DNA from 3 places in the Amycolatopsis sp. NPDC104819 genome. Region 2 is predicted to be linked to each of the others. Evidence: riboswitches for the same ligand, from Rfam matches in the RefSeq annotation. Region 2 holds a riboswitch; each other region holds the start of a gene.

Region 1 (10,323 bases), on a different contig from region 2:
GACAAGGGCATCCGCGACGCCGTCCGCCAGGCCGTGCTGCCGCTGTGGAACTCGTACTACTTCCTCGCGCTGTACGCGAACGCCGAAGGCGTGGAAGGCAAGTGGCGCACGGATTCGGCGAACGTGCTCGACCGGTACGTGCTCGCGAAGACGCACGAACTGGTCACCGACGTCGAGTACGCGATGGACCACTACGACGTCGCGGGCGCGTGCCAGACCGTCCGGGACTTCCTGGAGACGCTGACGAACTGGTACGTGCGGCGCTCGCGGGACCGCTTCTGGGCGGGTGACCAGGACGCGATCGACACGCTCCACACGGTCCTCGAGGTGACGTCGCGGGTCACGGCGCCGCTGCTGCCGCTGACCACCGAGGTCGTCTGGCGCGGCCTCACCGGCGGCCGCTCGGTGCACCTGGCCGACTGGCCGAACGCGCTCGACCTGCCCGCCGACGCGGCGCTGGTGACGGCGATGGACCGGGTGCGGCAGGTGGCGTCCTCGGCGCTGTCGCTGCGGAAGGCGAACAAGCTGCGCGTGCGGCTCCCGCTGTCTTCGCTGGTCGTGGCGGCCGAGGACGCCGAGACGCTCGGCGCCTTCGCCGACATCCTGCGCGACGAGGTGAACGTCAAGGCGGTCGAGCTGACCACCGACGTCGCCGCGCACGGCGGGTTCGAGGTCGCGGTGAACGCGCGTGCCGCCGGGCCGCGGCTCGGCAAGGACGTCCAGACCGTGATCAAGGCCGTCAAGGCGGGCGACTGGACGTTCGTCGGCGGCAAGGTCGTCGCGGCCGGGATCGAGCTGCTCGACAGCGAGTACGAGCGCCGGCTGGTCGCCAAGGGCGGCGGCGCGGCGGCCGAGCTGCCCGGCGGGTCCGGGCTGGTCCTGGTCGACACCGAGGTCACGCCGGAGCTGGCGGCCGAAGGCCTGGTCCGCGACCTGGTCCGGGTCGTGCAGCAGGCGCGTCGCGACGCCGGTCTCGACGTCGCCGACCGGATCGCGTTGACGGTCGACGCGCCCGCCGAGGTCGTCGAAGCCGCGCGGGCGCAGGAGAAGTTCCTGGCGTCGGAGACGCTGGCGACGTCGGTGTCCTACGGCCCGGTGGGCGAGGGCTTCGCCGGCACGGTCGGCGACGGGACGAAGGTGACGGTTTCGGTGGCGAAAGCCTGACGGGCCGCCGCGGGTGGCCGGTAAGATCGGCCGGTCACCCACGGCGGTGGTGTTCCTTGGGGGAGGGGTTACCGGAATGAGTCCTGCCAGAAGACGCGGCATCCTGATCGGCGGCGCGCTGCTCGTCGTGGTGGTGGTCGTGGCGGCGTTCTTCGTGCTGAACGGCGGGGGCTCGACCCCCGAGGCGGAGGCCGGGGCGACGAGCGTCGAAAGCCCGGGCGCGCTCGACCCGCGGTCGGCGATCACCGAGTACCTGCAGGACCTTTCCGAGAACAACTCCGACGCGGCGAGCCGGCTGACCGACGACAACACGGCGGCCGCGGTGGCCCTGCGGGACGCGCGGAACACGCTGAGCCCGTCGTCGGTCACCGCCAAGCTGACCGTCCTGCAGCCGACCCCGGCCGGGGCGAAGCAGACGGGCGGCACGTTCAACTTCACGTGGGCGCTGAAGCCGGGCCAGGTCTGGACCTACGACGTCCCGTTCCAGCTCGCGCTGGCCGGCGGCAAGTGGCTCGTGCACTGGGCGCCGTCGCTGCTGCACCCGAAGCTGGAGGCCGGGCAGCGGCTGGTGATCAGCACGGCCGTGCAGGACAGCACCGCGGTCGCCGACCGTGAGGGCAAACCTCTGCTGGTCAGCGGGGCCGGCGGCCTGCACCCGGTTGAAGGCGACCCGGCGCCGCTGCTGCGTTCGGCGCTCACCGGCCAGGTCACGGCCGCCGCGGGCAGCGGGTTCGCCGTCCAGCGGGTCGACGCCGCGGGCAAAAGCCTGGAGACGCTGTTCGGCAAGACGTCGGCTGACGGCGCGCCGGCGCTCGTGTCGAGCCTGAGCCTGAGCGCGCAGAACGCCGCCCAGAAGGCGGTGAACGGGTACCGGGGATCCGCGATGATGGTCGCGCTCGACACCGGGTCGGGTGACATCCTGGCCGTCGCGCAGAACGCCGCCGTGGGAGACGCGCCGAAGGCCCTGAACGGGCTGTACGAGCCGGGTTCGTCGTTCAAGATCGCGACTGCGGTGGCCGCGGTCCAGCAGAGCGGGTTCAACGCGGGTTCGCCGGTCGACTGCCCCGGCGTCGCGACGATCGGCACGCGCACGGTCAAGAACGAGGGGTTCGAGCTGGGCGCGACGAACCTGCAGACGGCGTTCGCGCGCTCGTGCAACACGACGTTCGGGCAGCTCGCGCTGGCCCTCCCCGCCGACGGCCTGCAGAAGGCGGCCAACGAGCTGGGCCTGAACGCCGACTACGAGATCCCGGGGATCAACACCGAGCTCGGCAAGGTCGAGCCGGCGGCGAGCAAGGACGAGCAGGTCGAGGACGGGTTCGGCCAGGGCCGCATCCAGGCGAGCTGCCTCGGCGGCGCGGTGATGGCGGCGACGGTGGCCTCCGGCAAGGCGATCACCCCGCGGCTGTGGCACGACGTCGAGACGCAGGTGGTCAAGGGCTACTCGCCGCCGCCGTCTTCGGTGCTCGGCGAGGTCCGGAAGATGATGCGCGCGGTGGTGACCAGCGGAACGGGCCGCGCCGCCGCGGGAGCCGGCGCGGTGTTCGGCAAGACGGGCACGGCCCAGTTCGGCGACGGCGCGTCGGCCACCGGCTGGTTCGTGGGCTACCGCGGCACCGTCGCGTTCGCGGTGGTCCTGGAGAACTCGAACGACTCGGGCCCGGCCGTCCAGCTGGCCGCCACGTTCCTCAAGTCCCTCTGACTCCCGGCCTCGACCGGAGCTTTCACGTGAAAGCTCCGGGTCGGTTCGGCCGCGGGCGAAGGGTGCGGGTCGTACCGTGGTCGTATGGAGACGATCGCGCTGGCCGAAGTGGCCGCCGTGCTCGCGGATCCGAGCCGGGCCACCATGTGCCTCGTGCTGCTGGACGGGCGGGCCTGGACCGTCGGTGAGCTGGCGAAGGCGGCCGGCATCGCGCTGTCGACGGCGAGTGAGCACGTCACGCGGCTGACCGACGCCGGGTTCGTCGCCCGGGTCAAGCAGGGCCGCGCGTCCTACGTCCGGATCGCCGACCCGCGCGTGGCCGAGCTGATCGAGCACCTGGCCCAGCACGCCGAGCACCGGCCGGTGACGAGCCTGAAGTCGTCACTGCGGGTGAAGCGGCTCGGCTTCGCGCGCACCTGTTACGACCACCTCGCCGGTGTTCTCGGCGTCGCCCTCCGCGACGGCATGCTGGCCACCGGCCTGATCGACGCCGGCGACGGGCTCGCGCTGACCGGCCGCGGCCGCGAGGTGCTCGACGACCTCGGCGTGCCGGTCGCGGCCGGGCGGCGGCCGCTGCTGCGCGACTGTCTGGATTGGACGGAGCGACGCGACCACCTCGCCGGCGCGCTGCCCGCGGCGCTGCTCGAGCGGGCCGTCGACGCCGGCTGGGTCGGCCACGACGGACATCGCGCCGTGAAGGTGCTTCCCGCGGCGGAGAAGCCGTTCGCCGCACTCGGTGTCGACCTCACCGCGCTCGGTGGGCCTTAACACACCGCGTCCGCGACGCGCCCCAGCGGTACACGAACGAGTTAACCCCACCGCCTCACTATTCTGAGGGCCCACGGCACTCGGAGGGAGGCGGCATGGACCAGCTTCCCGTGCTGCTCGGCATCGGCGGTGTCGTGCTGCTCGCCTCCGTGCTCGCCGTGCGCGTGTCGATCCGACTCGGGCTGCCCTCGCTGCTGCTCTACCTCGCGATGGGCGTGCTGCTGGGCGAAGCCGGCTTCGGCATCCGCTTCGACAACCCCGAGCTGACCCAGTCGCTGGGGCTCGCCGCGCTGGTCATGATCCTCGCCGAAGGCGGGCTGACGACCCGGTGGTCGGCGGTGAAACCCGCGCTGGGCATCGGAATCGCACTGTCCATTGTGGCCGTCGTGGTCAGCATCGCGGTCACCGGCGCGGCCCTGCACTTCCTGCTGGGCCTGGACTGGCGGTTCGCCCTGCTGTGGGGCGCGGTCCTCGCCTCGACGGACGCGGCGGCGGTGTTCTCCGTGCTGCGCACGGCCGGCGTCGGCAAACGGCTCGTCGGCGCGCTGGAGCTGGAGTCCGGCATCAACGACGCGCCGGCCTACATCGCCGTCGTCGTGCTGGCCGAAGGCACCACTGTGGATTGGACGCTGCCGCTGCTGGTGGTCTACGAGCTGGGCGCGGGCCTGGCCATCGGGCTCGCCTTCGGCTGGCTCGGCGGGATCGCGCTACGCCGGGCCGCGCTGCCGGCAACCGGTCTCTACCCGCTCGCCACCGTCGCGGTGTGCGTCGTGGCGTACTCGTCCGGGCAGCTGGCGCACGCGTCCGGGCTGCTCGCCACCTACGTCGCCGCGCTGGTGCTCGGCAACTCACGGCTGCCGCACCGCTCGGACACGCTGTCGTTCGCCGAAGGGCTGGGCTGGCTGGCGCAGATCGGGCTGTTCGTGCTGCTCGGGCTGTTCGCCTCGCCGGGCCGGCTGCTCGAGACGCTGGTGCCGGGCCTGGTCGCGGGCGCCGTCGTGCTGCTGCTGGCCCGGCCGGTGTCCGTCGTGCTGTCGATGCTGCCGTTCAAGCTGCCGTGGCGGGAACAAGCGTTCCTGTCGTGGGCCGGGCTGCGCGGGGCGGTGCCGATCGTGCTCGCGATGATCCCGCTCTCGCAGGGGCTGCCGGGCGCGCAACGGCTGGTCGACGCGGTGTTCGTGCTGGTCATCGTGCTGACGCTGCTCCAGGGGGCGACGCTCGGGCCGCTCGCGCGGTGGCTCGGGCTGTCCAAGAAGTCCGAGGCGCACGAGATCGAGGTCGACTCCGCGCCGCTGGACGAGCTGGGCGCCGAGCTGCTGCAGGTCCGCATCCAGCCCGGGTCGAAGCTGCACGGCGTGTACCTGTCCGAGCTGCGCCTGCCGGTCGGGGCGACCGTCAGCCTGGTCGTGCGCGAAGGCGCCGGCTTCACCCCGCAGAAGACGAGCCGGCTGCAGGAGCACGACCAGCTGCTGGTCGTCACGACGAGCGTCGTCCGCGACACCGTCGAACGCCGGCTCCGCGCGGTGGACCGGGCCGGGCGCCTGGCCCGCTGGAAGGGCGAGTCGGGCCGTTAGCCCGTTCGTGGTCGTGGCCGGTCCGTGATCGATCGGACGACTGGGCCTGCGCTGGCCTGCGTCTTGTCCGGTCCTTGTCCGGTTCTCGTGCTGACCTGGTGATCTTTTTCCGTGAGGGTGATCGTCGGGCATAAAAACGCCGTGTGATCTTCCCAGTGATCCAACCTTTGGCCTACTGTGCGCTCGATCCGGTTAGTTCGAATGGGTGAGTGAACAGCCAAAGGAGTACGCACGGTGACGAAGCTGCACGTTCGTGGGGCGGTTCTGGCCGCCGTGATGACCGCCGCCTGCGGGCTGCTCGCCGCGCCGGCCGCGAGCGCCGAAGTGGCCCCGTTCCCGGCCCTGGCCCTGCCGTTCAAGGCGGGCCAGCAGGTGTACTCGGCCGGCATCCACTCCGACGACGGCAGCACCGGGGTCAAGAACGCCGTCGACTTCAGCCCGGCCGACCGCACCGTGCGGGCCCCGCTGGCCGGCACCGTGCACCTCCAGCACTGCGCGGGCGGCGACTGGGTGACCATCGACCACGCCGGCGGCTGGCGCACCGGGTACTACCACATGGAGGGCATCAAGGTCACCGACGGTGAGCAGGTCGAGGCCGGGGCCGAGCTCGGCTCGACCGGCAACGCGCTCCCGTGCGGCGGCAGCAGCACCGGCGCGCACGTCCACTTCACGCTCTGGACCCTGCCGGACGCCCCGGCGGCGAACTGGGACGGCAAGTCCTTCGCCGAGGTTTCGACGGCGGTCGCCGCGGCCCACGGCGAGCCGGTCGACGGGAAGACCCTGGGCGGCTGGCTCTTCACCGCCGGATCCGAGCAGTACCAGGGCACCGCGACGCACCTCGCGGACAACGCCGTCACGCAGCTGCCGGGCCACTTCCGCGCGAAGCTCTGACCCTTCTCGCATCCTGCGCAGTCCTGTGAGCGGCGTCTCAGAATGCGAACCGGGGGTTGGCCGCCGCGTCCGGTTTCGGTTACCTTCGAGCCAGGTCATGAGTGCCAGCGTCAAGCCCCGGCTTGCTGGCCGGCAACCCTCCTACCGCGGTGGGGTGCCCCGGGTGAAGACCGGGCCGGTCGCGTCGTGCGACGGGCAAGCGCGGGCCCCTCGCCGGGGTCCCCCGGACTGCCGAGGAGGCACCGATGACTCTCGCCATCGACCGCACCAGCACCGTCGCTCCCGTCGAGCTCGTCGAAACCGTTGTCCCGCAGGAGATCCCGGCCGTCGCCGGCGCGTCGCTGCGGGTCCCGCTCGTCACCGGCGGCGATATCGGCTACGCCAACCTCGACCACGCGGCGAGCGCGCCGTGCCTGGAGGCCGTCCGCGGCGCCGTCGACGAGTTCCTGCCCTGGTACGCCAGCGTCCACCGCGGCGCCGGCTTCGCGTCGCAGGTGTCGACCAAGCTCTACGAGCGCACCCGCGACACCCTGCGCCGGTTTGTCGGCGCGCGCCGGACCGACACCGTCGTGTTCACCCGCAACACCACGGACTCCTTCAACCTGCTCGCCCGCAGCCTCCCGCCGCGCACCTCGGTGGTCGTGTTCGACACCGAGCACCACGCGGCGCTGCTTCCGTGGCGGGGCCCGCACGTCCGGCGGATCCCGACCCCGCGCACCCGCCTCGCCGCGGTGTCCGCTGTGGACGAAGCGCTCGCCGGCTGCCCCGAAGGACCGCGCCTGGTGGTCGTCACCGGAGCCTCCAATGTGACCGGTGAACTGCTCCCGGTCGCCGAAATCGCCGCGGTGGCACGGAAACACGGCGCCCGCATCGCGCTCGACGCCGCCCAGCTCGCCCCGCACCGCCGCGTCTCGATCAAGGAGCTGGACGTCGACTACGTCGCCCTCTCCGGCCACAAGCTGTACGCACCGTTCGGCGCCGGCGCGCTGATCGGCCGCGCCGACTGGCTGCGCGCCGCCCAGCCGTACCTCGCCGGCGGCGGCGCGACCAAGCTCGTCACCGACGACGCCGTGGTCTGGAACGACGGGCCCGAGCGCCACGAAGCGGGCTCGCCCAACACCGTCGGTGTGTACGCGCTCGGTGTCGCCTGCGAAACCCTGAGCCGGAACTGGGCCGCGGTCGAAGCGCACGAGCAGGCCCTGCTCACCCGGCTGCGCAAGGGTTTGGAGAGCATCCCCGGCTGCGCCGAGCTGCGGTTGTTCGACGCGCCGGTCGACCGCGTCGGCACGGTCAGCTTCGTCGTCGACGGCTTCGACCCCGGCTGGCTCGCGGCCGTGCTGTCCGCCGAGTACGGCATCGGCGTGCGCGACGGCGCGTTCTGCGCCCACATCGCGGCGAAGCGGCTCATCGGTGTCGCCGGCGGTGACGGCCGGCAGGCGGTGCGCGTCAGCCTCGGCCTCGGCAGCACCGAGGAGCACGTCGACCGCGTGGTGCTGGCGCTGCGCCAGATCGTCGCCCGCGGCGCGCGCTGGGAATACACGAAGGTGGACGGCCGCTGGGCGCCGGTCGGCGACCCGCGGGAGCTCCCGCCGTTCTGCTGAGCGCTAGCCTGGGCCGATGGGGAGGCACGGGGTTTCGTTGGCACTGCTCGGTTTTGCCGAGCTGGTCCTGGTCACGGTCGAGCTGTTCCGCCGCTCGGCCGTGACCGCCGAGCTGGCGTCGCACTTCGCGCCGGCCGCGCCGTCGTACCAGAGCATCTTCGGGCTCACTGTCGACGACCATGGTGGCCCGCAGCAGTTCCTCGGCATTTCCGACACGGTGATCGCCTACCGCGGTGGGATCGGGGTGGCCTGGCAGTGGGCGCTCATCGCCGCGTTCCTCGCGGTGGTGGCCGGGTACGCCCGGCGGCTCGGCGTGAAAGCCGCGGTGCTCTCCGCCGCCGGCGTCGTGCTCGCGGTGCCGCTGCTGGATTTGCTCGCTTACAGCTGGTTCGGCCTCGACGCCACGGCCCGGGGCCCGATCCTCGCGACGCTCGGCCTCGCCGTCGTCGCGTGGTGGGAACGCAGCCTGTTGATCCTCGCCACCGCCGTGCTTTCCGGGGCGGCCGCCGTCCTCGTCGCGGACCTGCCCGGCGTGCTGATTTCGGCCGGCGTCCTGCTGGCGGGCGCTATCCTGCCCCGATGGGGAGATCGCGCGACCACTGGTTCCCGTTGGCCGCACTGGGGTTCGCGCAGCTCGTGATGGCGGTGGTCGCCCTGGTCCCGGAAACGCCGGAGGCCGGCCAGTTCGTGCACTCGCGCGCTTACGAGCTGGCCCAGGACCTGTCCGGGGTCGGGCTCGGCACCGGCGGGGTCGGGGGCACGGGGTGGTACTCCACCGACGTCTACGCGACGAACGTCGTGCCGCCCGCGGCGCTCGGCTGGCTCGCCGGCCTCGCGTGTGTCGTGCTCGCCGTCGCCGGCTGGCACTGGCTGCACCTGCGCCGCGCCGGCACCCCGCCACGGCCCGTCCGGTTCGTGCTCGGCACCCTGGCCGCGCTCGCCGCCGTCCCGCTGCTCGACCTGCTCGGCGCCGTCGAGCTTCGGCTGCCCGGCGACGTCCGGGGCGCGCTCGTCGCGGCGCTGGGGCTGCTGGTGCTGGCCGCCTACGAGCGCAGCTGGTTCGTGCTCGCCGTGACCGTGGTGTTCGCGCTGGTCAGCGTGCTGTTGCCGACCCCGGTGACCGGGGCGCTCGCCGCGACGAGCGTGCTGTTCGCCGCGGCGTTCGCGGTCCTCCTCCGGCGTCCCCGCGACACTGCCGCCGACGCACCCTGACCAGGCGTGGACAATGGACCGGTGAGCACCGAGCCCAGCCACTCCGAACCCGAGACCGAAGCCGCCGCCGAAGCGGCGCCCGACCCCGTGGCCGACGCGCCGGAGACCCCCGAGGTCCCGGCGAAGCCGCTGCTGCCGAAGCGTCGTGTCGGCTGGGTGTTCGCGGTCGCGGTCGTGCTCTGGGCGATCGACCTGGTGACGAAGAACCTGGTCGTCGCGAACCTGGAGGGCAAGGAGCCGGTCCGGATCCTCGGCGGGCTGATCTACCTGCAGGTGATCCGCAACCCGGGCGCCGCGTTCTCGATGGCGACCGGGATGACGTGGGTGCTGGCGCTGGTCGCGCTCGCCGTCGTCATCGCGATCATCTGGCTGTCGCGGCGGCTGCGCTCGATCGGCTGGGCGATCGGCCTCGGGCTGGTGCTGGCCGGGGCGCTGGGCAACCTCACCGACCGCATCTTCCGCCCGCCGGGCGGCCTGCAGGGCCACGTCGTCGACTTCATCTCGGCGTTCGCCCCCAACGGCAAGGGCTTCGCGATCTTCAACATCGCCGACTCGGCGATCTGCGTCGGCGGCGCGCTCATCGTGCTGCTGTCGCTGCTGGGCAAGGACTACGACGGCACGTCGACCAAGGACAAGAAGAAGGCCGAAGCACAGGAGGACCAGGCGTGAGCTCGCGGATGCTCCCGGTGCCCGACGGGCTCGACGGGATGCGCGTGGACGCCGGTCTAGCGAAGATGCTCGGCCTCTCCCGCACGGTGGTCGCCGAACTGGCCGAATCGGGCGACGTCCTGCTGGACGGGCGCCCCGCGGGCAAGTCCGACCGGCTGGCCGCGGGCGGGCTCCTGGAGGTCACGCTGCCCGAGCCGGCGAACCCGGTCGAGATCGTCGCCGAGCCCGTCGAGGGCATGAAGATCCTGCACGACGACGACGACATCGTGGTGATCTCGAAGCCGGTCGGCGTCGCCGTGCACCCGAGCCCGGGCTGGACCGGCCCGACGGTCGTCGGCGGCCTCGCCGCGGCCGGCCTGCGCATCGCGACGTCGGGCGCGGCCGAACGCCAGGGCGTGGTGCACCGGCTCGACGCGGGCACGACCGGCGTGATGGTCGTGGCCAAGAGCGAGCACGCGTACACCGTGCTCAAGCGCGCGTTCAAGGAGCGCACGGTCGACAAGGGCTACCACGCGATCGTCCAGGGCCACCCGGACCCGACCCGCGGCACGATCGACGCCCCGATCGACCGGCACCCGCGCCACGACTACAAGTTCGCGGTGGTCCAGGGCGGCCGCCCGAGCGTGACGCACTACGAGGTCGTCGAGGCGTTCCGCGCGGCGTCGCTCGCGCACATCAAGCTCGAAACCGGGCGGACGCACCAGATCCGCGTCCACTTCTCGGCCCTGAAGCACCCGTGCGT
Region 2 (10,323 bases):
CCTTCGGAGTCGAACGCCAGCACCCAGTGGAAGGTGTGCCGCGACAGCACCGGCACCAGGTGCTCACCGCGCCCGGTGCCCAGCGCGGTGCCGCCGTAAAGCGCGAACGGGACGTCGCTGCCCAGGCCCGCCGCGATCTCGGCCAGCTCGTCACGCGTCACTTCGAGGTTCCAGAGCGAGGCCAGCCCGACCAGCGTCGCCGCCGCGTCGGCGCTGCCGCCCGCCATGCCGCCCGCGACCGGGATGCCCTTGCGCAGCACCACGCGGACCTTCGGCTCCTCGGTGCGGCCGGCGTGCGCCGCCAGCGCCTCGACCGCCCGCCAGGCCAGGTTGGTGCCGTCGGTGGGCACCGTGCCCTCACCCTCGCCGTAGATCTCCAGGCCGGGGTCGTCGGCGACCGCGACGGTCACCTCGTCGGTCAGCGAAAGCGCCTGGAACACGGTGACCAGCTCGTGGTAACCGTCGTCGCGCAGGTCGTCGACCGAAAGGTGCAGGTTGACCTTGGCCGGGACCCGGACGGTGACTGGGGGCGGAACTACGGCGAGCACGCGACCAGCCTACGTCCCCGCACCGGTCGCGCTCCGGCCAGGAGAAAGGACGTCCAGCGCGACGGCGAGCGCGACGTCCGGCGGGGTGCTCGGCTCGGCTTCGACGCTGTTGAGCTGGACGGCGACCAGGGCGAGCCGCGCCCGCAGGCCGGCCTCGGGGTCGCCGGACCCGCCGCTCAGCCGCCTGTGCAGCTCGAGCATGCGCTCGGCCAGCCCGGCGCCCGCCGCGATGACCTTCAACGCCGTCGTGTTGCGCTGCACCAGGCCCATCACCGGGCCGAAGCGGTCTTCGACCAGGGCGGCGTACGCGGTGAGCAGCTCGGCCGGCCGGGTTTCGCGCGCCAGGAGCTCGTCGAGCGCGGTGCCCCAGTCCTCGAGCAGGCTCGAGACGATGTCTTCCTTCGTGCGGAAGTGGTAGTACAGCGCGGCTTTCGTGACTTCGAGCCGCTCGGCGATCTCCCGCAGCGAACTGCCTTCGTACCCCTGCTCGGCGAACAGCTCGAGCGCGACGCGCTGGATGCGCTCGCGGGTGTCGGTGCGCCGCCCGGCCATGCCTCACCTCTCAACTTACTTGACGGCCGACTAGTGTTGGCTTAGCTTGGCATTGCTTGTCGGCCGACAAGCAATGCATCCACAGCTTACCCCGGGGGTCCGTCATGACCACAGCCGCACCACCACGCACGGCGAGCCGGTGGCTCGCCCTCGGCGCGCTGGGCCTGGCCCAGCTCATGGTCGTGCTCGACACGACCGTCGTGAACATCGCCCTGCCGTCGGCGCAGCACGCGCTGGGCATGTCCGACACCGGCCGCCAGTGGACGATTTCCGCGTACACGCTGGCTTTCGGCGGCCTGCTGCTGCTCGGCGGCCGGCTCGCCGACCGGATCGGCCGCCGCACCACGCTGATGGCCGGGGTCGCCGGGTTCGCCGTCGCGTCCGCGATCGGCGGCGCCGCGCCGTCGCCGGCGTGGCTGATCGGCGCGCGGGCCGCGCAGGGTGTGTTCGCGGCGCTGCTCGCGCCGTCGACGATGTCCCTGCTGACGCTGACCTTCACCGAACCGCGTGAACGCGCGAAGGCGTTCGGGATCTTCAGCGCCATCATGATGTCCGGCTCCGCGGTCGGGCTCACCGTCGGCGGCGCGCTGACGGAGTTCCTAGACTGGCGCTGGAGCCTCTACGTCAACGTGCCGATCGCGATACTGGCCGGGCTGGGCGCCTGGTTCGCCGTGCCCGCGGCCGCCGCGCACCGGGAGACCAAGCTGGACTGGACCAGTGCACTGCTCAGCTGCGGCGGGATCGTGCTGCTCGTGCACGCACTGTCCGAAGTGGCCACTGAGGGCTGGAACTCCTTGGTGGTACTGGGTTCCCTGACAGCCTCCATTGTGCTGCTCGGACTGTTCGTGCGCCGGCAGGCCCGGCACCCGCACCCGCTGCTGCCGCTCACGGTGGTGCGCGACCGTGCCCGCGCCGTCGCGTACCTGACGATCGGGGCGGCGTCGTTCGGCGCGTTCGGGATGTTCCTGTTCCTGACCTACCAGCTGCAGGTCGTGATGGGGTACGGCGCGCTGGCCGCGGCGCTGGCGTTCCTGCCGACGCTCGGCGCGAACATGCTGACGTCCACACAGGTGTCGAGCCGGCTGCTGGCCCGCGTCGGACCGCGGCCTCTCTTGGCGGGCGGGCTGTTCGTGCTCGGCTGCGGGCTCCTGCTCGCCACACGGCTGACGCCGGACGCGTCGTACGTCACGGTGATCCTGCCGATGCAGCTGCTGCTGGGGGTCGGGGCCGGGCTGAGCATGCCGGTGGTGCTGAACGTCGCGACCCGCGGGGTCGGCGCGCGTGAAGCGGGCGCGGCGTCGGCGTTCGTGACGACGTCACAGCAGGTGGGAGCTTCGCTCGGGACGGCGGCGCTGAACACGATCGCCACCGCGGCGGCGGCCGGGCTGACCACGCCGGCGGCGATCGTCCACGGTTACACGACGGCCGCGGCCTGGGCGGCGGGCCTCATCGGCGCCGCGGCGCTCACCGCGTTGCTGGTCCTGCCGCGCGGCACCCGCTGACCCCGAGCGCCCCAATGTGGCCTTCGGTGCGTTCAACGCACCCAAGGCCGCCTTGGGGCGCTGGAGGTCAGGCGGCCGCGACACCCTGGGGGCCGCGAGCCGTGTGCGTGACGTGGCCACCGCGCTCGGTGACCCACGCGAGGGCCGCGTCGGCGCGCTCGCCGCGGACGCCGAGGCGGAAGCGGCCGACCGGGGTGTCGCCGATCCGGGTCAGGCCGCCGCCGATGGTGGCGAACTCGACGTCGAACCGGCCCGCCGCCTCGGGCAGCAACGCGCCGACCGACGCGAAGCCGACCAGCACGACGTCGACCGAGCGGTCGTAACGCGCACCCTGCGAGCGGGGGGTCTCGATGGCCGGCAGCAGCGCCTGTGCGGTGCGGCTGGCCGGGTTGGAGATCAGGTCGAGCACCGTGCCGCGCTCGACGACCGTGCCGTCCTCCAGCACCGCGACGTCGTCGCAGACCCGGCGGACCACCCCGGCGTCCGGCGTGGTGACCACCACGGTGACCCCCAGCTCGGACCGGGCCCGGTCGAGCACGGTGAGCACCGCGCCGGCCTCCTCCGGGTCGACACCGGCGGTCGGGTCGTCCGCGAGCAGCACGGCGGGGGCCGCCGCGAGCGCCTTCGCGACCGCGACCCGGCGGAGCTGACCGACGGACAGCTCCGAGGGGCGCTGCGCGGCGCGCGGCGTCAGGCCGACGAGGTCGAGCAGGGAGCCGACGCGGCTGCGGCGCTGCGGGCCGTCGACCCCGAGCTGCTCCAGCGGGGAGGCGATGTTGCCGGCGATGGTGCGCTCGGCGATCAGCTCCGGCTTCGAGCCGACGATGCCCAGCTGGCGGCGGATCTCCCGCAGCCGGCGGCCGTCGAGGGTGCCGGTGTTGAGGCCGTCGAGCCGGACGACACCACGGTCGGGACGCTCCTGCAGCGCGATGCAGCGGGCCAGGACGGACTTGCCCGAACCGGCGGGACCGACCACGCCGAACAGCGAGCCGGCCTGGACGTCGACGCTCACGTCGCGCAGGGCGACGACCGAGTTTCCGTTGGTGGCGAAGGACTTGGACAGGTTTTCGACGGTGATCACGAAGGCTCCAGAAAACGGGGCGCGCTCACTCGGAGGCGCCCGGCCGCAGACGAAATCCGTCCTCTATGGACGGTGCGAGAAGAAGAGGTGGACCGGCTCGGGAAAGCTCAGTTGGAGCGTCGACATGCGGTCACGGAGCGGCGGCCTTCGTCGACTACGCGACGCCTGGTCAGCAGCAGGGGGCGAGCTACCCTCTTCATCGGAAACGGCCTCCATCGGTCCTGGCGGTAGCACCTGCCCTGTGGAGGGTGGTTGCTGCGACTTCGGCGAGCCAGGTCTCTCAGTCGCTCGGGATGGACATACTGAGTAAACCGATCCCGCAGAGCGAACGCAAGCCCGTTGGCCCAGATCACACGACTGGCGGCGTCCGGATGGCGAGACGCGCACGCCGGGAGACGTCGGCGAGCACCCTGCCGGTTGACATCCACAGTGGACGTCGCCCGCGGCTAGCGGGCGGCGGCGAGCCGGGCGAAGTCGTGGACGTCGAGCTGCTCGCCGCGCGTCTTCGGGTCGATCCCGGCGGCCGCCAGCAGCTCGCCGGCGCGCTCGGCCGAGCCCGCCCAGCCCGCCAGCGCGGCCCGGAGCGTCTTCCTGCGCTGTGAGAAAGCGGCGTCGACGAGCCCGAAGAGCCGTTCCCGGTCGTCGGACGCCGGCGCGTCGCCGCGCTCGAAGGCGACGAGCGCGGAGTCGACGTTTGGTACCGGCCAGAACACCGAGCGTGGCACCGCGGCGACCTTGCGCGCCGGGCCGTACCAGGCGAGCTTGACGCTCGGCACGCCGTAGATCCGGCTGCCCGGGCCCGCCGCCATCCGGTCGGCGACCTCGGTCTGGACCATCACGAGGCCGGAGGTGAGCGACGGCACTTCGGCGAGCAGGTGCAGCACCACCGGCACGGCGACGTTGTAGGGGAGGTTGGCGACGAGGGCAGTCGGCGCCGGCAGCTCGGCATCGGTGACGCGCATGGCGTCGGCCTCGAGGACGGTGAGGCGCTCGGCGGCGTCCGGCCCCCGCTCGGCGACAGTCTTCGGCAGCCGTTCGGCCAGCTTGGGATCGATCTCGACGGCGACGACCCGCGCGCCGGTGGCGAGCAGCCCCAGCGTCAGCGACCCGAGGCCGGGCCCGACCTCGAGCACGACGTCGTCCGGACCGACCGAGGCGAGCTCGACGATCCGGCGGACGGTGTTGGGATCGTGCACGAAGTTCTGCCCGAGCTTCTTCGTCGGCCGCACGTCGAGTTCGGCCGCCAGCCCGCGGATCTCGGCAGGTCCCAGCAGTTCAACCACCGGCCGAGCTTACCGATGGGACATCTCGCGCCCCCGGACGGTCGGTTCGCGGTGATCGAGGACGGAACTCGCGTGATCAGGGACGGAACTCGCGTGACTGAGCGCGGAACTCGCGTGATTGGAGGGGCATCTCGCGTGATTGAGCAGGCATCACGCGTGACTGGGCGGGCATCGGGTGTGATGCCCCGCCAATCACGGGTGATGCCTCTCCGGACACGCGTGATTCCCCTCGGGACACGCGTGATGCCCCTCGGCGCACGCGTGATGCCCCTCGGCGCACGCGAAAAGGCCCCCGTCCGGGGAGGACGGGGGCCGGTTCGGGAGTTCGTCAGGCCTTCTTGCCGCAGACCGGCCAGGCGCCGTAACCGCCGCGGGCGTCGCGGACCTTCTCGGCCACCGAGATCTGCTGCTCGCGCGTCGCCTGGCTCGGCAGCGCCGCGTACTGGGAGCCGCCGTAGGCGTTCCAGGTCTGCTTGTCGAACTGGAGGCCGCCGTAGTAGCCGTTGCCGGTGTTGGTGGCCCAGTTGCCGCCCGACTCGCACTGCGCGATGCGGTCCCACGAGGACGCGTCGCCGATGACCGGGTTCGCCGGCTTCTTCGTGCCGACGTGGATGATCTTCGGCTTGGCCTCCGTGATGACCTGCTCGGAGACGCTCTCGCGCGAGACCTCTTTGCCGTTCTTCTGCGTGACCTTGTAGGTCACCATCTTCTCGCCGGGCGTGCCGGGGTCCTCGACCTCGGTCTTGCCCTTCTCGAGGTTCGGGTCGTCGACCTTCTGCTCGGGCGGGTCGATGGTCTCCTTCTGGACGACCGTCGAGACGCCGGTGCGGCTGATGTGCACCTCGGCGCCGTCGGTCAGCTTGACGTCCAGGCCACCTTCGGCGGCGTCCTCCGGGCCCAGGGTGAGCTTGTACTCGCCCAGGAACTCCTTCGTGGTGACCGCGGTCGTCTTGACCGGCTTCGGCGCGTTCGCGCCGTCGTACAGCGTGATGTTCTTGAGGGTCTTGATCTCGACGGTGGCGCCCTGGAGGGGCAGCTCGCCGTCCTTCGCCATCGACATCCACGTGCCGGGCTTGTCCATGCCGGTCATGCCGAGCTGGCTGAGCGCCTCACCCAGGTGGGTCGCGCGGACCCAGGAGGTGTGCTCCGCGCCGTCGACGATCATCTTCAGCTGACGGCCGCGCTCGAGCTTGATGACCCCGCCGTCGCCGACCTCGGCCTGCGGGGACGGGGAAAGCGAGTCGTGCGCGCCGACGGACAGGCCCGCGTCCTCGAGCACCTCGCCGACGGTGTCGCCGAACGAGTGCACGGTCTGCTGCTGGCCGTCGACGTCGACGGTGACGCTCTTGTTCATCGCCAGCGCGGCGGCGCCACCACCGGCGATGCTGATCATGACGCTGAGGACGGCGCCCTTGAGGAACCGGCGCTTCCAGACCTTGGTGGTCTCGCGCAGCCCCTCGTCCAGCATGGCCCGCTTGGCCTGCGGGGACGCGGTGCGGTCCGCCTCGATCTCGTCCGGGATGACGATCGGCGGCAGGTAGGTCGTCTCGGCGTTGATGAGCCGGATCAGCTCGTCGACGTCGACGTCGATCTCGGCCATCATCGCGTCGGCGTCGGGGCCGAGGGCGGCGAGGATGTCCTGCTGCGTGATGTTCGGGTCGTCGGAGAAGTCGAGCTGGCCGTACGCGGTGTCCTCGAAATAGCTCCGTTCGAGGACGGCGGAGCGTGCTCCAGCCTGTCTGCTACCTGTCACCGGGGATCGTTCCCTTTCACGAGACGGCGGTCGGGGGCGCCGTCTCTACGACTGGGCGTGACGATCGGAAGCTGCTGAGCGCAGGCCCGACCGGCACGATCACGGGACAGTAACGGGTCTCGCCGGGTTGCGCAAACACCCCCCGGAGTGTCGTGATCTGGGTCACTAGATCGAGTGGGCGATCAAGGAACACCGATGTCGCAGTGCGTTTATCCCGTTGTGACACTGGGGAGTCGGTAGACCCGCTCGGCAGTGGTCCGGACCGATTCGGCGACTTCGTGGACAGCTTCGCCCCTGAGCGCCGCGAGGTGACGGACGGTGTAAGCCGCGCCGAACGGCTCGTTCGGCCGCCCTCGGAACGGGTGGGGGGTCAGAAACGGCGCGTCGGTTTCGACGAGGTACTGGTCCGCCGGGCAGAGCCGGGCCGCCTCGTGGAGCCCCTTCGCGTTCTTGAACGTCACCGTGCCCGCGAAGGAAAGGACGTACCCCGCGTCGACGCACTTGCGGGCCATTTCCGCGTCCCCGGAAAAACAATGGAAGATTACGGCATTCGGCGCATTCTCTTCGGCCAGGATGCGCAGCACGTCGTCGTGGGCCTCGCGGTCGTGGATCATCAGCGGCTTGTCCAGCCGCTTGGCGAGGTCGATGTGCCAGCGGAACGCCTCCTGCTGGGCGTCGTGCGGCGAGTAGTCCCAGTAGTAGTCGAGGCCGGTCTCGCCGACGGCGACCACGCGGTCCTGGCCGGCCAGGCGCTCCACTTCGGACTTCTCGGCCTCGCCGAAGGCCTTGGTCCGCGTCGGGTGGATCGCGACCGCGGCCCACACGCGCGGGTCCCAGGTCGCCGCCTCGGCCGCCCAGCGGGCGGAGGCGAGGTCGTCGGCGACCGTGACGACGCGGGCGACGCCGGCGCGCTCGGCGCGGTCGACCATGGCCGTGACTTCGGCCGCGGTGACCGCGCCGCACGCGTCGAGATGGGTGTGCGCGTCCACCACCGACACCGGGAGCCTGTCCGGGACAGGCGGCAGCTCGCGCTTCTCGTCACCCATGCACTACCTCTTACTCCTTGACGATCGGTGCCCATTCCGGGCCGGTCTCACCCAGCGCCGGGTCGAGCTTCGTGAACAGCGGGGTCGGCTTGGCCAGCGGCTTGCCGACCTCGATCGGCTTCGACTCCCACTTCGCCTGCTCGGCCGCGTAGTCGCCGGTGAGGATCGGGTTGACCCGGCCGTCGATGTCGAGGTCGTCGACCTCCTTGAGCTCCGGCTGGGCGGCCCAGACGCCGGTGCCGCCGAGGGCCTCGTGGACCTTCTGGGCCGAGTGCGGCAGGAACGGCGTCAGCAGCGTGTTCGCGTCGGAGACGACCTGCAGCGCGGTGTGCAGCACCGTGTCGCGCCGCGTCGGGTCGTCCTTGAGCTTCCACGGCTCCTGGTCGGAGATGTACTTGTTCGCCGCGGTGACGACCTTCATCGCCTCGCCCGCCGCCAGCTTGAACCGGGACCGGGCCAGGTGCGCGCCCGCGGTGTCGAAGGCCTTGCGGGACAGGGCCTTCAGCTCCTCGTCGGCCGCCGTCGGGGCTTCCGGACGCGGGATGGCGCCGACGTTCTTGTGCGCCATCGAGATGGACCGGTTGACCAGGTTGCCCCACTCGTTGGCCAGCTCGAAGTTGGTCCGGCGGACGAACTCGTCCCAGGTGAAGTCCGTGTCCTGGGTCTCCGGGCCGGCGACCGAGATGAAGTACCGCAGCGTGTCCGGGCCGAAGTCGCGCAGGAAGTCCTCGACGTAGATGACGCGCCCGCGCGAGGTCGAGAACTTCGAGCCGCTCATGGTGAGGAACTCGCTGGAGACGATCTCGTCCGGCAGGTGCAGCCTGCCGTACTTGCCGGGCTCGCCGCCCTTGTCACCCTCGCCGTTGTGGCCGAACAGCAGCGCCGGCCAGATCTGGGCGTGGAAGGTGATGTTGTCCTTGCCCATGAAGTAGTACGACCGGGCGTCGGCGTTGTTCCACCACTCCTGCCACGCGTCCGGGTTGCCGGAGCGCCGCGCCCACTCGACGCTGGCCGAGAAGTACCCGATCACCGCGTCGAACCAGACGTAGAACCGCTTCAGCGGCTGGTCGCGCCAGCCGTCGAGCGGGATCTTGACGCCCCAGTCGAGGTCACGGGTGATCGGCCGGGGCCGCATGTCGTCGATCAGGTTCTTGGTGAAGTTGAGGACGTTCGGGCGCCAGTCGGTCTTGGTGCCCAGCCAGTCGCCGAGGGTCTTGGTGAACGCCGGCAGGTCGAGGAAGTAGTGCTCGGTCTCGACGAACTTCGGCGTCTCGCCGTTGATCCGCGACTTCGGGTTGATCAGCTCCGCGGCGTCGAGCTGGTTGCCGCAGTTGTCGCACTGGTCGCCGCGCGCGCCGTCGTACCCGCAGATCGGGCAGGTGCCCTCGACGTAGCGGTCGGGCAGCGTGCGGCCGGTGGACGGGCTGATCGCCCCGCGCGTGGTCTTCGGCACGACGTAGCCGTTGCGGTGCAGCGCCAGGAAGATCTGCTGCGTCACCTCGGCGTGGTTGCCGGTCGTGGTCCGGGTGAACAGGTCGTAGGAGAGGCCGAGGCCCTGCAGGTCGGTGCCGATCTGGCGGGTGTACTTGTCCGCCGTCAGCTGCGGGGTCGAGTTCTCCTTGTCGGCCTGGACCGTGATCGGGGTGCCGTGTTCGTCGGTCCCGGACACCATGAGCACCCGGTTGCCGGCCATTCGCTGGTAGCGCGAGAAGACGTCGGACGGGACGCCGAATCCGGACACGTGGCCGATGTGGCGGGGGCCGTTGGCGTAGGGCCAGGCCACCGCGGTCAACACGGGGGTGCTCATACCTTATTAGCCTACGGAGGGCGTCACGCGCTTTGTCGGGAGGGAGGCCCAGTTGTCCGCGACACGGTTGCTGGTGCTCGGTGTGGTCCGCATGTACGGCCGCGCGCACGGGTACCAGGTGCGGCGTGAACTGCTGAGCTGGTCGGCGGACAAGTGGGCCAACGTCCAGCCGGGGTCGATCTACCACGCGCTGAAGAAGATGACCACCGAGGAGCTGCTGGAGCAGGTCGACGTCGAGCCGGGCGACGGCGGCCCGGACCGCGTCGCCTACCGGCTCACCGACGTCGGCGAGCAGGAGTACCAGGTCCTGCTCTCCAAGGCCCTCTCCGATCCGGAGCTCAACCACCCGGACCTGTCGGCCGGGATCTCGCTGATGACGACGTTGCCACGGGCCCGGGTGGTCAACCTGCTCCGGCACCGGCTGGTGCACCTGGAGGCCGAGCAGCGGCAGGCCGTGCTGATGCTCGACGAGGTGAAGGCCAGCATGGAGCTGGGCACGCCCGAGCACGTCGGCGAGCTGTACCGGCTGTGGGGCGGGATCACGGACGCGAGCCTGACCTGGCTCGAAGGCCTGATCGCCCGGCTGGAAGCGGGCGAGTACGTGATGGCCGGCGAGTAATCAAGTTTGACTAGCGAGCTCTCCTTGGGGGACAGTGTGCGCTTCCAGTAGTCAAGTTTGATTAGGAGATCCCATGATCACGGCACGCGGCCTCGAGCGGCGGTTCCGCCGCAAGGGCCGCACTGGGGGCGA
Region 3 (10,323 bases), on a different contig from region 2:
GCGCCTCGCTGGGCGGCCGCGCTCGTCCGCCGCGGCGTTCCGCCGGGGTTCGCCGAAGGGCTGGCGATCCCGCTGGCGGCGTTTCTCGTGACCGCACCGGTGATCGCGGGCATGGCGGGCTCGGTGAGCCTGGTTTCGGTGCTGACCAACGTCCTCGCGGCGCCGGTCGTGGCCCCGGCGACCGTGCTCGGCGTGCTGGCGACGGTCACCGGGCCCTGGTGGCCGGGCGCGGGGAAGGTCCTGGTGCACCTGGCCGATCCGGAGGCACGCTGGCTGATCACGGTGGCGCGGCACGGCGCACGAGCCCCGGGCGCGACAGTCGCGTGGCCCGGCGGCTGGGCCGGCGGCCTGCTCGCCGCCGGTGTGCTCCTCGTGCTGGTGCTGGCCGCTCGTCACCGGCGGGTCCGGCTGCTCATGGCCGTGCTGGTCGTCGGCGCGCTGCTGGTGCTCGTGCCGGTCCGGGTGATCGCGCCGGCGTGGCCACCGCGCAACTGGGCGATGGTCGAATGCGACGTCGGGCAGGGTGACGCGGTCGTCCTGGCGACCGCCGAGCCCGGACGGGCGATCGTCATCGACACCGGACCCGAGCCGGGACCGGTCGACGAGTGCCTGCACCGGCTCGCCGTCGACCGGATCCCGTTGGTGGTGCTGAGCCACCTGCACGCCGACCACATCGGCGGGCTCGCGTCGGTCTTCGACGGCCGGGCGGTCGGCGGCATCGCCGTCGGGCCGGGGCGCGCGCCGGAGTGGGCGTGGCGGCAGGTCGCCGCGGAGGCGGCCCGCCAGGCCGTGCCCCTGGTCGAGCTGAACCCGGGGGAGCGGCTGGACTGGCCCGGGCTCTCACTCGACGTGCTCGGCCCGCGCTACGTCCCTGCCCGTGCAGCCGGGCAGGACGGCACCACCATCAACAACAGCTCGGTGGTCCTCCGGGCGCAAACGGCAGCCGGCCGGATGCTCCTGACCGGCGACGTCGAACTGGCCGCGCAGGCGGACCTCCTAGCCGACGTCACAGACTTGAAAGCGGAGGTGCTGAAGGTCCCACACCACGGCTCGCGGTACTCGCTGCCGTCGTTCCTCGCCGCGGTGGCGCCGCGGGTGGCGTTGGTCAGCGTGGGCGCGGGCAACACCTACGGACATCCCAGCAAGTCCACAATGGACACTCTGGTGGCGTTGGGCGCACGGGTGACCCGGACGGACCAGGACGGAGACACCGCCGTCGTAGGCGAACCGGCGGGCCCGGCGATCTCACGCCGGGGCGAGCCCCGCGGCCCACCGCGCCGATGAGCCGGGGTGAGCCCCGCGGCCCGCCCCGGCGCACCGCCGGGGCGAAGATCAGTACCCGAGCGCCTTGTTCACCGCGGCGGCCGACGGCGGCAGGACCGCCTTGGGGCCCACGTGGTTCTCGATCGCGTCGAGGGTCTTGAGGCCGTCGCCGGTGATGAGGAGCACCGTCTCGGCGTCCGGGTCCAGCTTGCCCGTCTCGACCAGCTTCTTCGCCGTGGCGACGGTGACCCCGCCGGCCGTCTCGGTGAAGATGCCCTCGGTACGGGCCAGCAGGCGGATGCCTTCGACGACCTCTTCGTCGGAGACGTCCTCGATCGCGCCGCCGGTGCGGTTGACGATGTCGAGCACGTACGGGCCGTCGGCCGGGTTGCCGATCGCCAGCGAACGGGCGATCGTGTCCGGCTTCACCGGCTGGACGACGTCGTGGCCGCCGCGGAACGCGGCCGACACCGGCGAGCAGCCCGTGGCCTGGGCGCCGAACACCTTGTACGGGCTGGCGTCCACGAGACCGAGCTGACCCAGCTCGCGGAAACCCTTGTCCACCTTGGTGAGCTGAGAACCGGAGGCGATCGGCACGACGATCTGCGGCGGGATGCGCCAGCCCAGCTGCTCGGCGACCTCGAAGGCCAGCGTCTTCGAGCCTTCCGAGTAGTACGGCCGGACGTTCACGTTCACGAACGCCCACTTCGGGTGCTCACCGGCGAGCTCGGTGGCGAGGCGGTTGACGTCGTCGTAGTTGCCGTCGATGGCGATGAGGTCGCCGTCGTAGACCGCGGTGGTGAGGATCTTGGCGCGCTCGAGGGACTTCGGGATCAGCACGACCGACCGCCAGCCGGCGCGGGCGGCCGCGGCGGCCGTCGCGTTGGCCAGGTTGCCGGTCGAGGGACACGCGAGCACCTCGAACCCGAACTCGCGGGCCGCGGCCAGCGCGACGGCGACCACGCGGTCCTTGAAGGAGTGCGTCGGGTTGCCGGTGTCGTCCTTGACCCACACACGCTTGAGGCCGAGCTCCTTGGCGAGGCGGTCGGCGCGCACCAAGCGGGTCGCGCCGGGCTCGGTGTTCGGGATTTCTTCGATGTTCGACGGAACCGGGAGGAGCTTCTTGTAGCGCCAGATGTTCTTGGGGCCGGCCTCGATGTCTTCGCGGCGGACGCGGCCGAAGTCGTAGGCGACCTCGAGCGGCGAGAAGTCTTCGGCGGAGACGAACTCGGGGGCGAGCGGCTGCCGGTGGCCCTCTTCCTTCGACACCAGTTCGACGGCCGGTCCGAGATCCGGGGTCTTGGTGGTGGAGGTCGTGCCGAGGGTTGCGGTCATCGCGAGGTTCCTTTCCTCATCTGCCCCGCCGAAGCGGGCCGGAATTGGCACCGTGGTCGTCAGCTACCCCGCGATCGCGGGATGACGGGCTGTACGCCGGTTGCCGGGGCTTCGTCGGGCCGTTCCCTCTGCCCCTCTGGATGAGCGGTATTCGGTTGTCGGGGCGCGCCACAAACGCGCCGCCTCGAGGACACCGTACGACATGGCGTTCGGACCGTGCCATGGTGGCGGCTCCACATCACCGGAGCGGGCGCACGTTCGGAGAAGTGAGAGGATCCTCCGGTGACCGCGCAAGCCACCGCCCCGCCCCCGCTTCACCTGGTCCTGGGTGAGGAAGAACTGCTGATCGAGCGCGCCGTCCGCGAGACGCTGGCCGCGGCCCGCACGATCGACGCGACGGCCGAGCTGACCCGCGTCCGGGTGTCCGATCTCACAGCCCCTGAGCTGGCCGAACTCGTCAGCCCCTCGCTGTTCAGCGAAGGCCGCGTGATCGTCCTGGAGTCGGCGCAGGACATCTCGCAGGAGCTGGCCGACGCCGTGGCGTCCTACCTGAAGGACCCGGCGGAGGGGGTCGTGCTGGTCGTCGTGCACACCGGCGGTGGCCGCAGCAAGGCCGGCAAGACGCTCCCGGCCGTGCTGAAGAAGGCCGGCGCCGAAGTCACGGAGTGCCCGAAGATGACGAAGCCCGCTGAGCGGGAGCAGTTCGTGCGGCACGAGGTGCGCCGGGTGGGCGGCAAGATCGACCCCGCCGGCGTCGCCGCGCTCATCGACGCCGTGGGCTCCGACCTGCGGGAACTCTCCTCTGCGGCGACGCAGCTGGTCGCGGACACCGGCGGCGCGGTCGACGCCGAAGCGGTCCGGCGCTACCACCGCGGCCGGGCCGACGTGACCGGGTTCGCGGTCGCGGAGCGGGCGGTCAGCGGTGACCGCGCCGCCGCACTCGAGTCGTTGCGCTGGGCGATGCAGCTCGGGGTTCCGCACGTCCTGGTCGCCGACGCGCTGGCCGACGCCGTCCGCACGATCGCCCGCGTCTCCGGCGCGGGCCGCGGTAACCCCAACCAGCTGGCCGGCGAGCTGGGCATGCCGCCGTGGAAGATCCGCAAGGCGCAGGGCCAGTCCCGGGGCTGGAACCAGGACGGGCTGGCCACGGCGATGCGGGTGGTCGCGCGGCTCAACGCCGAGGTCAAGGGCGTGGCGGCGGACCCGGGTTACGCGCTGGAACGAGCCGTGCTGGAGGTGGCGGCCGCCAAGGGCGACCGCTGACATGAAGAAAGCCCCGGCCGAGGCCGGGGCTTCTCCAGAAACAGCTTGCTCAGAGCGCGTTGACGCGCTTCGCGAGCGCCGACTTCTTGTTGGCGGCCTGGTTGGCGTGGATGACGCCCTTCGAGACGGCCTTGTCCAGCTTCTGGGCGGCGTCGCGCTGCAGCTCGGCAGCCTTGGCCTTGTCGCCGGCGTCGGCGGCTTCGCGGACCTTGCGGATCGCGGTCTTCACCGAGGACCGGATCGCCTGGTTGCGCTGACGCGCCTTCTCGTTCGTCGTGATGCGCTTGATCTGCGACTTGATGTTGGCCATAGGGCAACTCCTGTTTCACTCGGTGAGATTCGCCGCCGCGCTGAAGTGGCCCTGCTCGAAAGCAGGTTTCCTCCATGACGGAATGCCGCACGGGCAGCGAGCGATAACTCTAACAGCCCGGCTCCCGGCCTCGTCCGCCGGGACCTGCGCGCAACCGATCATGGGGAGTACGGTGGAGGGCGGTCAGTGCCTAGGGTTCCGTCGCCGGTCCGCACACGCCGCACCACACAACCAGGACCGGCGGGTCTGGTCCGAGCGGCACCATCGGCGGGCCCGGACGGCCGGTCGTTCATCTGACGGGGCAAAAGCCTGGAGGACCCGGTTTTCGCGCGCGCGAAAACCCGAAAGGGTCCCATGAACGCCACCGCCCTGTCCTTCGTCCTCGTCGCCGCGGTCGTGCATGCGGCGTGGAACCTGGCCGCCAAGCGGATCTCCTCCGGCGGCACGCAGTTCGTCTGGCTCTACTACACGGCTTCCGCAGTCTTCCTTCTGCCGGTGACGGTCGTGCTGCTGGTCGTGGAAACGGACCGTCCACAGTGGAGCTGGCTGCTCGCCGCCGTCGTGACGGCGGTGCTGCACATCGCCTACGGGATCGTCCTGCAGCGCGGGTACCGCGTCGGCGACCTCTCCGTCGTCTACCCGGTCGCGCGCGGCACCGGGCCGCTGCTGTCGGTGCTGGCCGCCGTCCTGGTGCTCGGCGAGCGGCCGGGCTGGCTCGGTCTGCTCGGCGCGTTCCTCGTGATCACCGGGGTGCTGGTGATCAGCACCGGCCGCAAGGCGGGCGACCCGCAAGCGGTCAAGGCCGGGATCTTCTACGGCCTGCTGACCGGCGCCGTCATCGCCGGCTACACGCTCTGGGACGCACACGCGGTGACCGGCCTCAGCGTGCCGCCGATCGTCTACTTCGGCCTCGGGTCGGTCCTGCAGAGCGTGCTGCTCGTGCCCGGTGCGCTGGCCGACCGCGGGGAGGTGCGCCGGATCTGGAGCGAGCAGCGTCGTGAGGTGCTGGTCGTCGCGGTGCTGTCGCCGATCGCGTACGTCCTGGTGCTGTTCGCGCTCACCATGGCGCCGGTCAGCCTGGTCGCGCCCGCCCGGGAGGTGAGCATCGTGCTCGGCGGCCTCGCCGCGTGGCTGGTGCTGGGCGAACGCGACGCCGTGCGGCGGCTCGCCGGCTCCGTGATCGTGCTGTCGGGGATCGCCGCGATTGCGGTCGCCTGAGCGCGTCCGGTAGGGATGGTCTGATGGAAGTCCTGAAGAGCAGGCTGTTGATCCGCCCGCGTGACGTCGCCGCGACCACCGGGTTCTACCGCGACACCCTCGGCCTGGCCGTGGAGCGCGAGTTCCCCGGCGGCACCGTCTTCTTCCTCGGCCACGGCTCCCTGGAGGTCTCCGGCGAGGGGACGGCGGGCGCGTCGCCCGACCTGGTGCTCTGGGTGCAGGTCCGGGACCTGGCGGGCACCCTGGCCGAGCTCAAGGGGAAAGGCCTGGAGCCGGTGCGCGACGCCCAGCGCGAGCCCTGGGGCCTGGACGAGGCCTGGATCGCCGACCCGGACGGCACGCGGATCGTGCTGGTCGAGGTGCCCGAGGGCCACCCGATCCGCACCGACACCCGCTAGGCGGGCTTGACGGCGCGCAGCTGCGCGGCCAGCGCGGTGAAGCCGGGCGGTTCCCAGGTCCACGTCTGCAGGTCGGCGAAGCCCGCGGCGGCGGCCTCGTCGGCTAGCACGTGCCTGCTCACGGGCAGCCACTTCTCGTGCGCGGACAGCAGCAGCCGCCCGCCGGGCCGCAGCACCCGGAACAGCTCGGCGAACCCCGCGGCGCGGTCGTCCCAGAGCATGACGTTGTTCACGGTCAGCACGACGTCGACGGACTCGCCGGGCTCACCGGTGTGCGCGGCCGACCCTTCCCGCAGCTCGGCGCGGTCGCCGCAGCGCTCGTGGCAGAGCGCCAGCATCTCGGGCGAGGGGTCGACGCCGACGACGCGCCCGGCCAGCCGCGACGCGGCTTCCAGGCCGACGCCGGGGCCTGGCCCGACGACCAGGACGGTCTCGTCCGGCTCGAGCTTGGCCAGGTTGACGACGCGGTGTTCGGTGGCGGCGTTCCCCCGGGCCATCAGCAGGCCGCCGAGGCGGCCGAGCGCGCCGGAGGGGTGACCGAACGTCCGGTCGAGGACACGGGCGAAGCCGCTGGTCTCCGGCTGGGGAGGGGGTGCCGGCTGGTGCGAAGTGCTCATACTTCGAGGGCACCACGGATCACAAAAGCCCGCATCGGGGATGACCCCCACCCGCACCCGGAGGGCCATGGGACCATAGAGGTGGCCATCCCCGACTTTCCGAGGACTCATTCGAGTGACGACGTTCGCCGACACGACCTTCACGCCTCCGGAGCTCATCCGGAACTTCTGCATCATCGCGCACATCGACCACGGCAAGTCCACCCTGGCCGACCGCATGCTGCAGCTCACCGGCGTCGTGGAAGAGCGGGCCATGCGCGCGCAGTACCTCGACCGGATGGACATCGAGCGGGAGCGCGGGATCACGATCAAGGCCCAGAACGTCCGGCTCCCGTGGCAGGTCGACGGGCAGGACCACGTCCTGCACATGATCGACACCCCCGGCCACGTCGACTTCACCTACGAGGTCTCTCGGGCGCTGGAGGCGTGCGAAGGCGCCGTCCTGCTGGTCGACGCCGCGCAGGGGATCGAGGCCCAGACGCTGGCCAACCTCTACCTCGCGCTGGAGAACAACCTCCAGATCATCCCGGTGCTCAACAAGATCGACCTGCCCTCGGCCGACCCCGACAAGTACGCGGGTGAGCTGGCCCACATCATCGGCTGCGAGCCCGACGACGTCCTGCGGGTCTCGGCCAAGACCGGTATGGGGGTCGGCGCGCTGCTCGACGAGGTCGTCAAGCAGGTCCCGGCGCCGCAGGGCGACGCGGACGCGCCGGCCCGGGCGATGATCTTCGACTCGGTGTACGACACCTACCGCGGCGTCGTCACCTACATCCGCGTCGTCGACGGCAAGATCACGCCGCGCGAGAAGATCAAGATGATGTCGACCGGCGCGACGCACGAGCTGCTCGAGGTCGGGATCATCTCGCCGGAGCCCAAGCCCAGCAAGGGGCTCGGCGTCGGCGAGGTGGGCTACCTGATCACCGGCGTGAAGGACGTCCGCCAGTCCAAGGTCGGCGACACCGTGACGTCCGAACGCCACGGCGCCAAGGAGGCGCTGGCCGGCTACCGCGAGCCGAAGCCGATGGTCTACTCCGGACTGTATCCGGTGGACGGTTCCGACTACCCGGAGCTGCGCGAGGCGCTCGACAAGCTCCAGCTGAACGATGCCGCGCTCGACTACGAGCCGGAGACGTCGGTGGCGCTGGGCTTCGGCTTCCGCTGCGGCTTCCTCGGCCTGCTGCACCTGGAGATCACGCGCGACCGGCTCGAGCGCGAGTTCGGCCTCGACCTGATTTCGACGGCGCCGAACGTGGTTTACCGCGTGGTGCTGGAGGATCGCAGCGAGGTGGTCGTGACCAACCCGTCGGACTGGCCGAGCGGGCTGAAGATCTCCGAGGTGCACGAACCGGTTTCGAAGGTCAGCATCCTCGCGCCGTCGGAGTTCGTCGGCACGATCATGGAGCTTTGTCAGACCAAGCGCGGGACGCTGCTCGGCATGGACTACCTGTCCGAGGACCGGGTCGAGCTGCGGTACAACCTGCCGCTGGCGGAAATCATCTTCGACTTCTTCGACACGCTGAAGTCGCGTACGCGCGGCTACGCGTCGCTCGACTACGAAGAGGCCGGCGAGCAGGTCGCCGAGCTGGTGAAGGTCGACATCCTGCTGCAGGGCGAAACCGTCGACGCGTTTTCCGCGATCGTGCACAAGGACGCGGCCTACGGCTACGGCAACCGAATGGCGACGCGGCTGCGCGAGCTCATTCCGCGCCAGCAGTTCGAGGTGCCGATCCAGGCGGCCATCGGCTCCCGGATCATCGCCCGCGAAACGATTCGCGCGATCCGCAAGGACGTCCTGGCCAAGTGTTACGGCGGTGACATCTCGCGAAAGCGGAAGCTGCTGGAGAAGCAGAAGGAAGGCAAGAAGCGGATGAAGACCGTGGGCCGGGTCGAGGTCCCGCAGGAGGCCTTCGTCGCCGCTCTGTCCACTGAGGACTCGGGTAAGGGCAAGAAGTAACTGTTCTCCTGATGTGACAGTGGCGCCCATATTCACTCCGACTAGTGAATATGGGCGCCGAACCCGTGTTCGACGCGGTTTCTGTCGGTGCTGTCTGGTGTGCTCTGGTGCGAAGAGCGAAAGGAGAGCACCATGACGGTCATGGCGGACATCGAGCATCCCGGCGATTCGGGCCCCCTGACGGTGCACGACCTCGGGGGGATGCCGTATGACAGCCGACGTTACGAGCTCATCGACGGGGTGCTCCTGGTGACCCCTGCGCCGGGAAGACGACACCAGACGATCGCGGTATGGCTCTGGAGAGCGCTCGTCGATTCCTGCCCGCCCGAGTTCGACGTAGTCGTCGCGCCGTTCGCGGTGCATCACGGTGACAAGATCGAGCTACAGCCGGACGTCCTGGTCGGCCGGGACGAAGACTTCACCGACAAGGATCTCCCGGTGCCACCGGTGCTGGCGGTCGAGGTGCTCTCACCCAGCACGGCGATCCACGACCTCAACACCAAGAGGGTGGTCTACGAGCGGCTCGGGACGGGCAGCTACTGGGTGATCGACCCGGCGGAGCCGGCGTTGACGGTGTTCGAGCTGGACGAGGACGGCTGCTACCAGCAGGTGGCCAAGGCGGCGGGCGACGAGGCGGTCGAGCTCGAGCGGCCGTTCCCGGTGCGGATCGTGCCGCGGGAGCTGCTGGGCCGGCTCGCCTGAGGCAGGCGGGCCGCGCACGAGGACAGGCTGGCCGCGCCGGCTGGGAGGCGCTGGCCATGCCGGCGAAGCTGCCCGGCGTGCCTGAGGCCTGCGGGCCGAGCACCAGGACAGGCTGGCCGCGCTGGCCGGACCCGGCCGGGAGGCGCTGGCCATGCTGGCGAGGCTGCCCGGCGGGCCGCAGGCCGCGCTGCCTGTGCGGCCGGGAGCGTTGGCGGATCGCGGCGCTGGAGGACCGGGTCATCGACTCTGCCCGGCGGCCCTGTTTCGCCGCCGACGGAGTGAGCGCGCAGTTCGTTTGCCGCGCCGTCGAATGCGGCGCAGCTGCGGAGCCCCGTCAGTGGTGGCGGATGCGTGGTGCGCCGCGGAGCTGGGAGTGCAGCTGTCGGTGCCGCAGCTCCTTCCGGAGCCGCTCGATCACCGCCGTGAACAGCGCCGGGTCGAGGATCGCCGTCTGCTCGAACTGGCGCCTTCCCGCCGGGGCCGGGTGCAGCTTGCCGCGCGGGGCGTAGCACTGCACCGAGCTCTCCACTCCTTCACCGGTGACCAGGTCCAGCCAAATGGCGTCGCGCAGGTGGCCGTCGCCGAAGCGGGCTGAGCGGCGCACCGTCACGTCGGCGATCTGGGACCACGGGACCACCCGGGTGCTGAGCGTCCCCGCGGGCAGGCGGATGCCCTCCTCGCCGAGCGTGAGGTCGCGGAGGCCGTCGAGGCCGCGCTTGAGCATGCGAGCACGGGAGGCGCGGAACACGACCACCGCGACGAGCACGGTGGCCGCGTAGGCGCCGCCGATCAGCCACGGGGACAGGCCGCGCACCAGCCCCAAGGCGAGCGCTCCGCCGAAACCGGCGTCGGCGACCGCGAGCACGCCGATCAGGACCTTGACCGGCGTGGTGACGCGGGACGGGGACTCGGGCAACGGGACGACTCCTGGGGCCGGGCGGGTCAGGGGTTGCCGATTATCCGGTCCGCCCGCACGAACACCGCAACCCGGCGCTCCGCGGCCATCACACGGTCGTACTCGTCCCAGTCGTCGTGCGTGCCGGTGGCGGCGATGAAGACGTCGCGCAGCAGCTTCGGCAGGCCCGCGGCGTCGAAGGCGGGGTCGGGGTCGTCCGGTCCGATGAGGTGGGTGGCGCCCGTGACGGAGACCCAGTTCCAGCCCCGCCGGAAGGTCAGCGTGGCGTGCCCGGCCCGGCGCAGCAGCAGAAGCTTGTGCGCCTGCCCGACGGCGACGTAGGCGACACCCGGGACACCGGTCAC

What was found. Region 2 has a riboswitch for S-adenosylmethionine ahead of ACZ63E_RS39595 (methionine ABC transporter ATP-binding protein). Riboswitches for the same ligand answer to the same signal wherever they lie in the genome.
Region 1: it holds a riboswitch for S-adenosylmethionine, as region 2 does, so the genes downstream of both, ACZ63E_RS07950 (aminotransferase class V-fold PLP-dependent enzyme) here and ACZ63E_RS39595 (methionine ABC transporter ATP-binding protein) in region 2, are expected to answer to the same signal.
Region 3: it holds a riboswitch for S-adenosylmethionine, as region 2 does, so the genes downstream of both, thrC (threonine synthase) here and ACZ63E_RS39595 (methionine ABC transporter ATP-binding protein) in region 2, are expected to answer to the same signal.

What each region holds. Positions count from the first base shown of each region.
Region 1 covers NZ_JBVJON010000002.1:618,824-629,146, forward strand. Annotated here, with positions in the region: gene ileS (isoleucine--tRNA ligase) at 1-1,164, shown strand, start outside; gene ACZ63E_RS07930 (penicillin-binding transpeptidase domain-containing protein) at 1,241-2,866, shown strand; gene ACZ63E_RS07935 (ArsR/SmtB family transcription factor) at 2,951-3,634, shown strand; gene ACZ63E_RS07940 (potassium/proton antiporter) at 3,730-5,208, shown strand; gene ACZ63E_RS07945 (M23 family metallopeptidase) at 5,443-6,099, shown strand; SAM riboswitch class IV at 6,193-6,307, shown strand; gene ACZ63E_RS07950 (aminotransferase class V-fold PLP-dependent enzyme) at 6,345-7,700, shown strand; gene ACZ63E_RS07955 (hypothetical protein) at 7,717-8,340, shown strand; gene ACZ63E_RS07960 (hypothetical protein) at 8,280-8,912, shown strand; gene lspA (signal peptidase II) at 9,000-9,581, shown strand; gene ACZ63E_RS07970 (RluA family pseudouridine synthase) at 9,578-10,323, shown strand, end outside.
Region 2 covers NZ_JBVJON010000017.1:47,742-58,064, reverse strand. Annotated here, with positions in the region: gene ACZ63E_RS39610 (4-(cytidine 5'-diphospho)-2-C-methyl-D-erythritol kinase) at 1-548, opposite strand, end outside; gene ACZ63E_RS39605 (TetR/AcrR family transcriptional regulator) at 558-1,100, opposite strand; gene ACZ63E_RS39600 (MFS transporter) at 1,205-2,602, shown strand; gene ACZ63E_RS39595 (methionine ABC transporter ATP-binding protein) at 2,670-3,683, opposite strand; SAM riboswitch class I at 3,877-3,983, opposite strand; gene rsmA (16S rRNA (adenine(1518)-N(6)/adenine(1519)-N(6))-dimethyltransferase RsmA) at 4,130-4,966, opposite strand; gene ACZ63E_RS39585 (transglycosylase family protein) at 5,295-6,719, opposite strand; gene ACZ63E_RS39580 (TatD family hydrolase) at 6,929-7,765, opposite strand; gene metG (methionine--tRNA ligase) at 7,776-9,572, opposite strand; gene ACZ63E_RS39570 (PadR family transcriptional regulator) at 9,625-10,191, shown strand; gene ACZ63E_RS39565 (ATP-binding cassette domain-containing protein) at 10,265-10,323, shown strand, end outside.
Region 3 covers NZ_JBVJON010000002.1:309,542-319,864, forward strand. Annotated here, with positions in the region: gene ACZ63E_RS06295 (ComEC/Rec2 family competence protein) at 1-1,284, shown strand, start outside; gene thrC (threonine synthase) at 1,333-2,598, opposite strand; SAM riboswitch class I at 2,612-2,745, opposite strand; gene holA (DNA polymerase III subunit delta) at 2,881-3,861, shown strand; gene rpsT (30S ribosomal protein S20) at 3,911-4,171, opposite strand; gene ACZ63E_RS06315 (DMT family transporter) at 4,526-5,389, shown strand; gene ACZ63E_RS06320 (VOC family protein) at 5,413-5,787, shown strand; gene ACZ63E_RS06325 (class I SAM-dependent methyltransferase) at 5,784-6,404, opposite strand; gene lepA (translation elongation factor 4) at 6,520-8,361, shown strand; gene ACZ63E_RS06335 (Uma2 family endonuclease) at 8,494-9,063, shown strand; gene ACZ63E_RS06340 (hypothetical protein) at 9,398-9,979, opposite strand; gene ACZ63E_RS06345 (pyridoxamine 5'-phosphate oxidase family protein) at 10,006-10,323, opposite strand, start outside.